2 regions of the Ruegeria sp. CK3 genome follow, and region 2 is predicted to be linked to the other one. Evidence: riboswitches for the same ligand, from Rfam matches in the RefSeq annotation. Region 2 holds a riboswitch; the other holds the start of a gene.

Region 1 (4,413 bases), on a different contig from region 2:
AAACCCCCAGATGGTGAACATCGTGTCGCCGGGCATGGTGAACGGCAGGAGGACCAGCATAAAGATGATGAAACTGTCCATCATCGCCATCCGCTTGAGCGTCTTGCGCCAGGGCAGTCGGGACAGCACCAGCAAAGACAAGGCTATCGTTAGCGCCGCCGCAAGAGCGGGCAGGGACGATAGGGAGACCACAACGACCGCAAACAAAACGGACATGACGATGCGCACGCGCGGATCAAGCGAGGTGATCAACCCCAGTTGATCGACCGTGCCAGCTTCAGCCAGCGTCCGTTCCTGTGGTCCAAGTACGTGTGCCATCAGCCTGCCAATTTCCTCCGCGCCGCGAGGTAGAAGCCCAGCCCGAACAGGCCAAAGATGTATCCGATGCCGCCCAGAATGGTCTGTAGGTCGTTATGTTCGCGATAAGCGGCGATTTCCCGGCGCAGGGGGCGTATTTCGTCACGGACGGCTGCTGCGATGGCCTGACGCTCCTCATCGCTGAGGGAGGCCACAGTGACGCCCTCCGAGGCTGGCGTTGGCGTGGGCGACGCTGCGGGCGTGTTCTGGACAGCGACGCCCATGATCTTGGCGACGTTATCGGCAGTCATGGTGACCTCGGCCACGTGACCGGCGCCAAGGTCGGCAAAGAAGGTATGGGCGACCGCTGTGGTAGGCGTGTAGATGAAGAACCCGTCTGCGTCGGTCGTGGCCCGACCCAGCTCGACCCCGTTTGGATCGGTCACGACAACCTCGGTATCGGTCGCCATGGTGCCGTTGGAGAAGCCGATTTCCCCTTCGATCGCATCGCCGGACGCAAAGACTCCGGCAATCACCTTATGGGCCAGCGCGGGCAGAGGGGCCGCGCATAGGGCCAGGATGAGCGCAATCTTTCTCATGTGGCGGGCCTTGTCAGGAACAGTTCAGGTTTGACTTTTCGCGCGAGAAGAACGGCAAATCCGGTCAGGACGGCCTCGACTATCATAACCGGGATGTGGGCAAAGAAGACCAGCTTGGCGGCAGGGAGGAATTCGTCCCCTGAAAGGGCCAATGAATTGCCCACCATGACGGTCGTGGCTGCAATGGCAAAGGCGCCGCCAATGCCGCCCCAGATCGCGCCATGAACAGGTGAACCACGCCCAATCAGGGGCCGGAACAGCAGCCCCGCCAGTACGGCCGGAAAGGCGATGTTGAGCGTGTTGATCCCCAGCACCGTCAGCCCGCCGAAGCCAAAGAAAACGGCCTGCAATAGCAGACCCACAAACAGGGCCGGGAAGGCGGCCCAGCCGAGCAGAAGCCCGGCCAGACCGTTGAGAATAAGATGCACCGACGACGGCCCGATCGGCACGTGGATCAGAGAGGCCACGAAGAAACTGGCCGCTAGCACCCCTGCCGTGGGGATGCGGTCCAGATCCAGCGACCTGAGGCCCATGGCAACCCCACCAGCGGCGGCAACTGCTCCGCCGATGACGACCGGGTTGGATAGGGCTCCGTCGACGATGTGCATCGGGGGTTACTCCATGTCCCAGGCGCGGATCCAGATCACCGAGTCCTGGCTCAGCTCTTTGCCTTCATGTTCGGTCTCCGGACCAGAACCCAGCGCGGCAAAGCCCCAGTATCCGGCTTTCGGCACACCGAAGGAGAAATAGCCATTGGCGTCGGAAATGGCGACAACAGCGCCTCCGGGCATCGGCGAAACGGTAGGCTCGGACGAAGCTTGGCTGTCAAAGCTGGGTTTGGCGGCCATGTATTCGATCTCGATCTCAGCGCCGGCAACCGGTTCGCCATTTGCTAGAACCTGACCGGTGAAGGTCGAGCCTGCGATGATGTTGTAGGGCTTGTTCAGCGGCACGATCTCGGTCGCCAGACCTGCGGGGTTCATCCAGTCGGTCGGCAATTCGTTGCGGTTCAGGAACGCCTTGGTGATCTGCTGGATATAGATATCTTCGGCCTCTTCGTAATAGGGCTGAGGCACGGTGACCATCACATAGTCGCCCGAACGCTTGACCGGGACAGAACCTTGAAAGGCCGCGCCTTCGTTTTCGGGGCTCGAAAACCGGATGGGCTCCAGCGTGTCCAACAGGTCGGTCTTTTCGCCATTGTGGATCACGTAGAATTCCTGCGGCTTGTCCAGATCCATGACATGGCCGTTTTCAAACGGGTGCCAGAAGATCAGCTTGACCGGCACGTCGCCCGGCGCCTCGATCAGTGTGTCCGTGGTGTATTCCAGCAGAAAATGTGCGTGCGCCATCGCTGGAATCGCCAGCGCAGCCGCAGCCGTGCAAAATAATTTCTTCACAAGGTCTTTCCTTCGTCCTTCGTGCCAACCCCGGCACGTTTCTTGCTTGATATCGGGACGAACGGAGCCATTTACCCAAAATGAGGGTATCGGCCCAATGCACACCCCGGCATCGGTGACACACCCCTTCCGAGGGTGCATATCCGGCAGGTCTCCTGACTCGCGGGTCAAAGCATGGGGCTGGCCTTCCCGGGTGGACCCCAGTGGCGTGTCAGCCCTGCTCACCGCCTACAGTTGCGGGGGCAGTTGCGGCATTGGGTGGATCAGAATTCCCCGCACCGCATTCCCTTTTCTCCGGGCGAACCCGGAACCGGACATGAGGACGCTGATGGCAGAGATTCCCATCACCGGTCAATCTCTATTTAAGACTGTAGCGATAACATCTTGTCGATAGGAGCGGATGTTCCTGTTCTGCCCGCTCGGTATTGAAGGCACGTGTGTAAGCGACGACAAGAGGACGCGCATGCCTGCACCGCAATCTGGACATCAGAATCAGATGCATGCATCCTGCGCCGCGTCAGACTCCGGCGTAGCGCGCTTGTGTTCGGCGCCCAATTCCCCACAAGCCCCGGAGGCCCAATGTCCGAGATCAAACAAGGCGACACAGTTCGCATCCACTATACCGGCACGCTGCTAGACGAGACCGTCTTTGACAGCTCGGACGGGCGCGATCCTTTGGAATTTGTTGTCGGTTCGGGCCAGATCATACCCGGCCTGGACAGTGCGATGCCAGGACTGGCGGTTGGTGACAAGAAGCGGGTCGAGATTGCCTGTGTCGACGCCTATGGCCCGATCAACCCGGCGATGCGGCAGGACATCCCGCGTGAGGGTGTTCCGGATGATATCCCACTAGAGCCGGGAACCCAGTTGCAGATGCAGACCCCCGATGGTCAGGCGCTGCCGGTAACGGTTGTCGAGGCGAACGAGGCCACGGTGACGCTGGACGCCAATCACCCGCTGGCCGGGCAGGACCTGATCTTCGATATTGAGGTTGTCTCGGTGAACTGAAGGCTTGAGGTCTTAGCCCCAAAGCCCGTCAAGCGCTGCACGGACCTGCGGTTGCGTGAAGAACACGAACAACACCAGCAATGTGGTCAGCGTTAAAAGCAGAAAACGGGCGCGGGGGCTTAGGAACCCCGTTTTCCGTCTGGTCTGGGTGCCACGCGTATTGCTGGCAAGGATCTGGTCGGTTTTGCTCATGCCCATATCCCTGACGCCGAAAGATGGTCAAATCTTGGCGGCGTCTGGGAAAGATATGGTCACATGAAATCCGGCTGTGGCATTCCAAGCACGTGGAAACCGCCATCCACCCTGATGATCTCGCCCGAGGTGCAAGCCCCCGCATCCGAGGTCAGGTAAACCGCTGTGCCGCCAACGGCCTCAAGCGTAGCGTTCGAGCGCATCGGCGCATTCTGGTCGCAGAATTTGTAGGTCTTGCGCGCTCCGCCGATTGCAGCCCCGGCCAGGGTCTTCATCGGGCCGGGCGAAATCGCGTTCACACGGATGCCTTCAGGGCCGAGGTCGTTGGCAAGATAGCGTGTCGCCGATTCCAGCGCGGCTTTGGCGACGCCCATGACGTTGTAATTCGGAACCACGCGATTCGAGCCCTGATAGGTCAGCGTCAGCAGTGAGCCGCCATTGTCCTTCATCAGCGGATAGGCGCGGCGGGCGACCTCAATGAACGAGTAGGCCGACACATCCATTGAGTGCTTGAAATTGGCTCGTGTGGTGTTCAGGAACCGGCCTGTCAGCTCGTTTTTGTCCGAGTAGGCGATCGCGTGGACAACAAAGTCGATGGTGGGCCAGCGTTCGCCCAACTCGCCAAAAGCGCGGTCCAGCGAGGCGTCGTCCGTGACATCGGCATCAACCATGAAATCGCTGCCAAGGCTTTCTGCCAATGGCTGCAGACGCTTTCCGAACGCACCGCCCTGATAGGTGAAGGCCAGCTCAGCCCCTGCTTCATGCATCGCTTTCGAGATACCCCAGGCAATCGACCGGTCATTGGCGACGCCCATGATCAGGCCGCGTTTCCCTTTTAGAACTTCCGACATCTCTTTCACCCGTTATACTTTGACAGGATCATGGATCCGTTCGTGCCGCCAAAGCCGAAGCTGTTG
Region 2 (4,413 bases):
GGTAGAAGCCGGAATAGAACAGGAAGCTCTCCAGAAACACCGACGCGATCTTACGTTTCAGCGGATCGTTGCCCGGAGCGTATGTGTTCAGGATCGCCTCGGCCTTGGCCTGCAGATGCGGGTTTTCTTCGGACCAACGGAAGGCCTCGTCGATCTCCTTGGTCGAACAGAGCGTCGAGAAGATCGAGGAATAGCTGCGCGCGTGCACCGCCTCCATAAAGGCGATGTTGGTCAGCACGGCCTCTTCATGCGGAGTGACGGCATCGGGCATCAAAGCAGGGGCACCGACCGTGTTCTGGATCGTGTCCAGCAGGGTCAGGCCGGTGAAGACGCGGATGGTCAGCTGCTTTTCGTGATCCGTCAGCGTGGCCCAGCTTTGGATGTCGTTGGACAGCGGTACCTTCTCTGGTAGCCAGAAGTTGACCGTCAGGCGGTTCCAGACCTCAAGGTCTTTGTCATCCTCCAGCCGGTTCCAGTTGATGGCGCGGGGGATCTTGGTTTGGATCATGTCTTTCATGTTAGTGGCCCCTTACAGCGAGCAGGATACGCAGCCCTGCACCTCGGTCCCTTCAAGGGCCTCCTGGCGCAGACGCACGTAATAAATGGTTTTGATGCCTTTCTTCCACGCGTAGATCTGCGCGCGGTTGATGTCGCGGGTCGTGGCTTCGGCCGGGAAGAACAGGGTCAGAGACAGGCCCTGATCCACATGCTCGGTGGCCGCGGCATATGTGTCGATCAGCGCCTCGGGGCCGATCTCATAGGCGTCGCGGTAGTATTCGAGGTTGTCATTGTTCATGAAAGCCGCCGGATAGTAGACGCGGCCGATCTTGCCCTCTTTACGGATTTCGATCTTCGAGACGATGGGATGGATCGAAGAGGTCGAATTGTTGATATAGCTGATCGAGCCGGTCGGCGGCACCGCCTGAAGGTTGCGGTTATAAAGGCCGTGTTTCATCACATCTGCCTTCAACGCTGCCCAGTCGTCGCTTGTGGGCAGGGTCATGCCATCGAACAGAGCCTTCACCCGCTCGCTTTCGGGCAGCCAGTCACGGGTGGTGTATTTGTCGAAAAAGGTGCCCGAGGCGTAGTCGGAGTTCTCGAACCCCTTGAATGATGCGTTGCGTTCCTGCGCCAGATCGCAAGAGGTGCGGATCGCGTGATACGCCACGGTTGCGAAGTACACGGATGTGAACTCGACCCCCTCAGGCGAGCCATAGTGGATATGTTCGCGGGCAAGGAACCCGTGCAGGTTCATCTGCCCCAGACCAATTGCGTGGCTTTCATCATTGCCTCGACGCACCGACGGCACCGAGTCGATTGCTGACATTTCGGACACCGCCGTCAGCGCGCGGATCGCAGCGCCGACAGTACGGCCCAGATCACCGCCATCCATCGTCTTGGCAATGTTCAGCGAGCCGAGGTTGCAAGAGATATCCGTGCCTAGATGCGCATAGCTGAGGTCATTGTTGAATTCCGACGCCTCATTGACCTGCAAAATCTCGGAGCACAGGTTTGACATGTTGATCCGGCCCGCAATGGGGTTCATCCGGTTCACCGTGTCTTCGAACATCACGTAGGGATAGCCGGATTCGAACTGGATCTCGGCAATGGTCTGGAAGAATTCACGCGCATTGACCTTGGATTTCCGGATGCGCTTGTCATCGACCATCTCGTGATATTTCTCGGTCACCGAGATTTCCGAGAACGGCACGCCATAGACCTTTTCCACGTCATGGGGCGAGAACAGATACATATCGGCGTTTTTCTTCGCCAGCTCGAAAGTGATGTCAGGGATCACCACGCCAAGGCTCAGCGTTTTGATACGGATCTTCTCATCCGCGTTTTCGCGCTTGGTGTCGAGGAAGCGCATGATGTCCGGGTGGTGCGCGTTCAGATACACCGCACCCGCACCTTGCCGCGCGCCAAGCTGATTGGCGTAGGAGAAGCTGTCCTCCAGCAGTTTCATCACCGGGATCACGCCCGAGGATTGGTTCTCAATGCCCTTAATCGGCGCGCCGTGCTCGCGGATGTTGGTCAGCAGCAGCGCCACACCTCCGCCGCGCTTAGACAGTTGCAGGGCCGAGTTGATGCCGCGCCCGATGCTCTCCATGTTGTCCTCAAGCCGCAGCAGGAAGCACGAGATCAGCTCGCCGCGTGAGGCTTTGCCCGCGTTCAGGAAGGTAGGCGTGGCGGGTTGGAAGCGACCGTCGAGGATTTCCTCCATGAAGGACAGGGCCAGCGCCTCATCGCCGCGCGCCAGCGCCAACGCGGTCATGACGACGCGGTCCTCATAGCGTTCCAGGAACCGCTGCCCGTCACGGGTTTTCAGCGTGTATGAGGTGTAATACTTAAATGCGCCTAGAAAGGTCGGGAACCGAAATTTCTTGGCATAGGCCGCATCCCAGATCTTGCGCATGAAGTTCTTGGAATACTGGTCCAGAACGGCCTCTTCGTAGTAGCCTTCGGACACCAAATACCCGAGCTTTTCATCCAGCGAGTGGAAGAACACGGTGTTCTGGTTGACGTGCTGCAGGAAATACTGCCGCGCGGCCATACGGTCGGCATCGAAGCGGATCTTACCCTCACCATCGTAGAGGTTCAGCATCGCGTTCAATGCGTGATAGTCCTGCTCGTTTACGCTGCTGTCGAGCATAGGTTTCTCCCTAGTTTTTCCAGCCCGGCGCGGACGCGGGCGATGTCGGTCTCTGTGCCGGCCAGCTCAAACGTGGAGAGCAGCGGTACGTTGCATTTCTGGGCGATGATGCGACCGGACAAAGCGTAGGTCGCACCGAAATTGCGGTTGCCTGTGCCGATCACCCCAACGATCCCGGTGCGTCTGTCCGGGTCGTTCAGAAACCGGATCACCTGTTTCGGAACCGCCCGGCGCCCTTCGCCATCGGCATAGGTGGGGCTGATCAGCACATAGGGGTGTGCGGGGTCAGGCAGCGGGTCCATCCCGCTCGGAATGCGGAAAGAAGTCAGGCCCAGCCGCGAGACAAAGCGGTGGGTGTTTCCGGATTTCGATGAGAAATAGACCAGCGCCGGGATCGGCGCGGCCATGGGTCAGGCCAGTTGGGCGATCATGTCCGGGCGGAAACCCGACCAGTGATCACTGCCCGCCACAACGACAGGGGCCTGACGATAGCCCAGCTCGGTCACATGGGTCATGGCGCTGTCATCTTGGGTCAGGTCGATGACGTCATAGGTGATGCCTTTTGCATCCAGCGCGCGGGTGGTGGCGGTGCATTGTACGCATGCGGGTTTGGAATATACGGTAATGCTCATGTCGTCCTCTGTCCTTTTAATGAATGCCGAGGACGCTGCGGGCAAAATGAACCCTGAACACGCCCCCGAACCCTCCGTTCGCGGTTCTCTTTCTTTGCTTGCGGCAGGTCTCCTGGCTCGCGGATTGACGTTCGGACTGGCCTTCCCAAAAGCACGCTTTCAGTGGCGTATTCAGCCGAACTATCCGCTTACAGTTGCGGGGGCAGCGCCGGTTTTTCACCGGTTTCCCTCTTAGCTTTCAACAGGAATCGAAAGAACCGAAGCAACACCATATTGGGGTTGGTGGTGGCGTGTTGTCAATATATGGTGCGGCGAGGAAAATAAATTTCTTCGCTTGCACAACCAGTCACGTGCGCTAAAGCGGCCTACTTTTTCCGCTTGGGCATCGCGTTGCCACCCTTCATCGCAGTCGCCCGCGCGCGGTTTTTCTTGCTGCTTGGCTTGCCTTTGGGCGGAGGCGGGCCCTTCGGACGGCGCGCATGTTTCTTGTCCTGATCGCCCGAGGGGGCCTCATCCCGTTTGGGCCGCGTTTCGGGCTTGGGTTTCTCGGCAGGTTTGCGGCGCGGTTTTGCGGGCTGTGGCTCAGCCGCGCGGGCCGGACGTTCAGCACGTTCGGGGCGCTTCTTGCCTTTGAAGTCGCGCTTGGGACCTTTGCGGCCACCACCGGCAAGGGCAGGCGGCGCGTCCAGTTGCACCAGGGTCTTGGTGCCTTCGACCGTCATCTCGGGGCCGATGGCCTTCAGGAAGCCTTCAACGCTGCTTTCGCGAATCTCGATGTAGCTTTCGGTGTCAGCAATGCGGATCGCGCCGATATCGTCTTTGGTAATCTTGCCCGCCTTGCACAACATGGGCAGCAAATAGCGAGGCGAGGCGTTTTCGTTGTGTCCCTCCGACAACGAAAACCACACGCTTGGGCCGAAGGGAACGTTCGGCTTTGGCGCGGTATCTTGTGCGTCGCTCAGCTCTTCGGGGGCGGAGTGCTTGCGCCCGTATTGACGCAGATAGGCCGCCGCCAGTTGCTGCGGTGAAAAGCGCGAGACCAGATCATCAACCAGAGCACTTTCGCCCTCGGTCACATCCACGGTCCAGTCGTCCGAGCTGAACATCCGCTGCATGTCCTGCGCCTGA

The links. Region 2 has a riboswitch for cobalamin ahead of nrdH (glutaredoxin-like protein NrdH). Riboswitches for the same ligand answer to the same signal wherever they lie in the genome.
Region 1: it holds a riboswitch for cobalamin, as region 2 does, so the genes downstream of both, ACR0C3_RS14010 (DUF4198 domain-containing protein) here and nrdH (glutaredoxin-like protein NrdH) in region 2, are expected to answer to the same signal.

Annotation. Positions count from the first base shown of each region.
Region 1 is NZ_JBQFPV010000008.1:248,418-252,830, reverse strand. Features, by position in the region: gene cbiQ (cobalt ECF transporter T component CbiQ) at 1-318, opposite strand, end outside; gene ACR0C3_RS14020 (cobalt ABC transporter permease) at 318-896, opposite strand; gene cbiM (cobalt transporter CbiM) at 893-1,504, opposite strand; gene ACR0C3_RS14010 (DUF4198 domain-containing protein) at 1,511-2,296, opposite strand; cobalamin riboswitch at 2,425-2,626, opposite strand; gene ACR0C3_RS14005 (FKBP-type peptidyl-prolyl cis-trans isomerase) at 2,876-3,304, shown strand; gene ACR0C3_RS14000 (hypothetical protein) at 3,317-3,496, opposite strand; gene ACR0C3_RS13995 (enoyl-ACP reductase FabI) at 3,556-4,347, opposite strand; gene fabB (beta-ketoacyl-ACP synthase I) at 4,353-4,413, opposite strand, start outside.
Region 2 is NZ_JBQFPV010000007.1:304,751-309,163, forward strand. Features, by position in the region: gene nrdF (class 1b ribonucleoside-diphosphate reductase subunit beta) at 1-517, opposite strand, end outside; gene nrdE (class 1b ribonucleoside-diphosphate reductase subunit alpha) at 530-2,653, opposite strand; gene nrdI (class Ib ribonucleoside-diphosphate reductase assembly flavoprotein NrdI) at 2,635-3,048, opposite strand; gene nrdH (glutaredoxin-like protein NrdH) at 3,064-3,285, opposite strand; cobalamin riboswitch at 3,371-3,562, opposite strand; gene ACR0C3_RS12545 (DEAD/DEAH box helicase) at 3,651-4,413, opposite strand, start outside.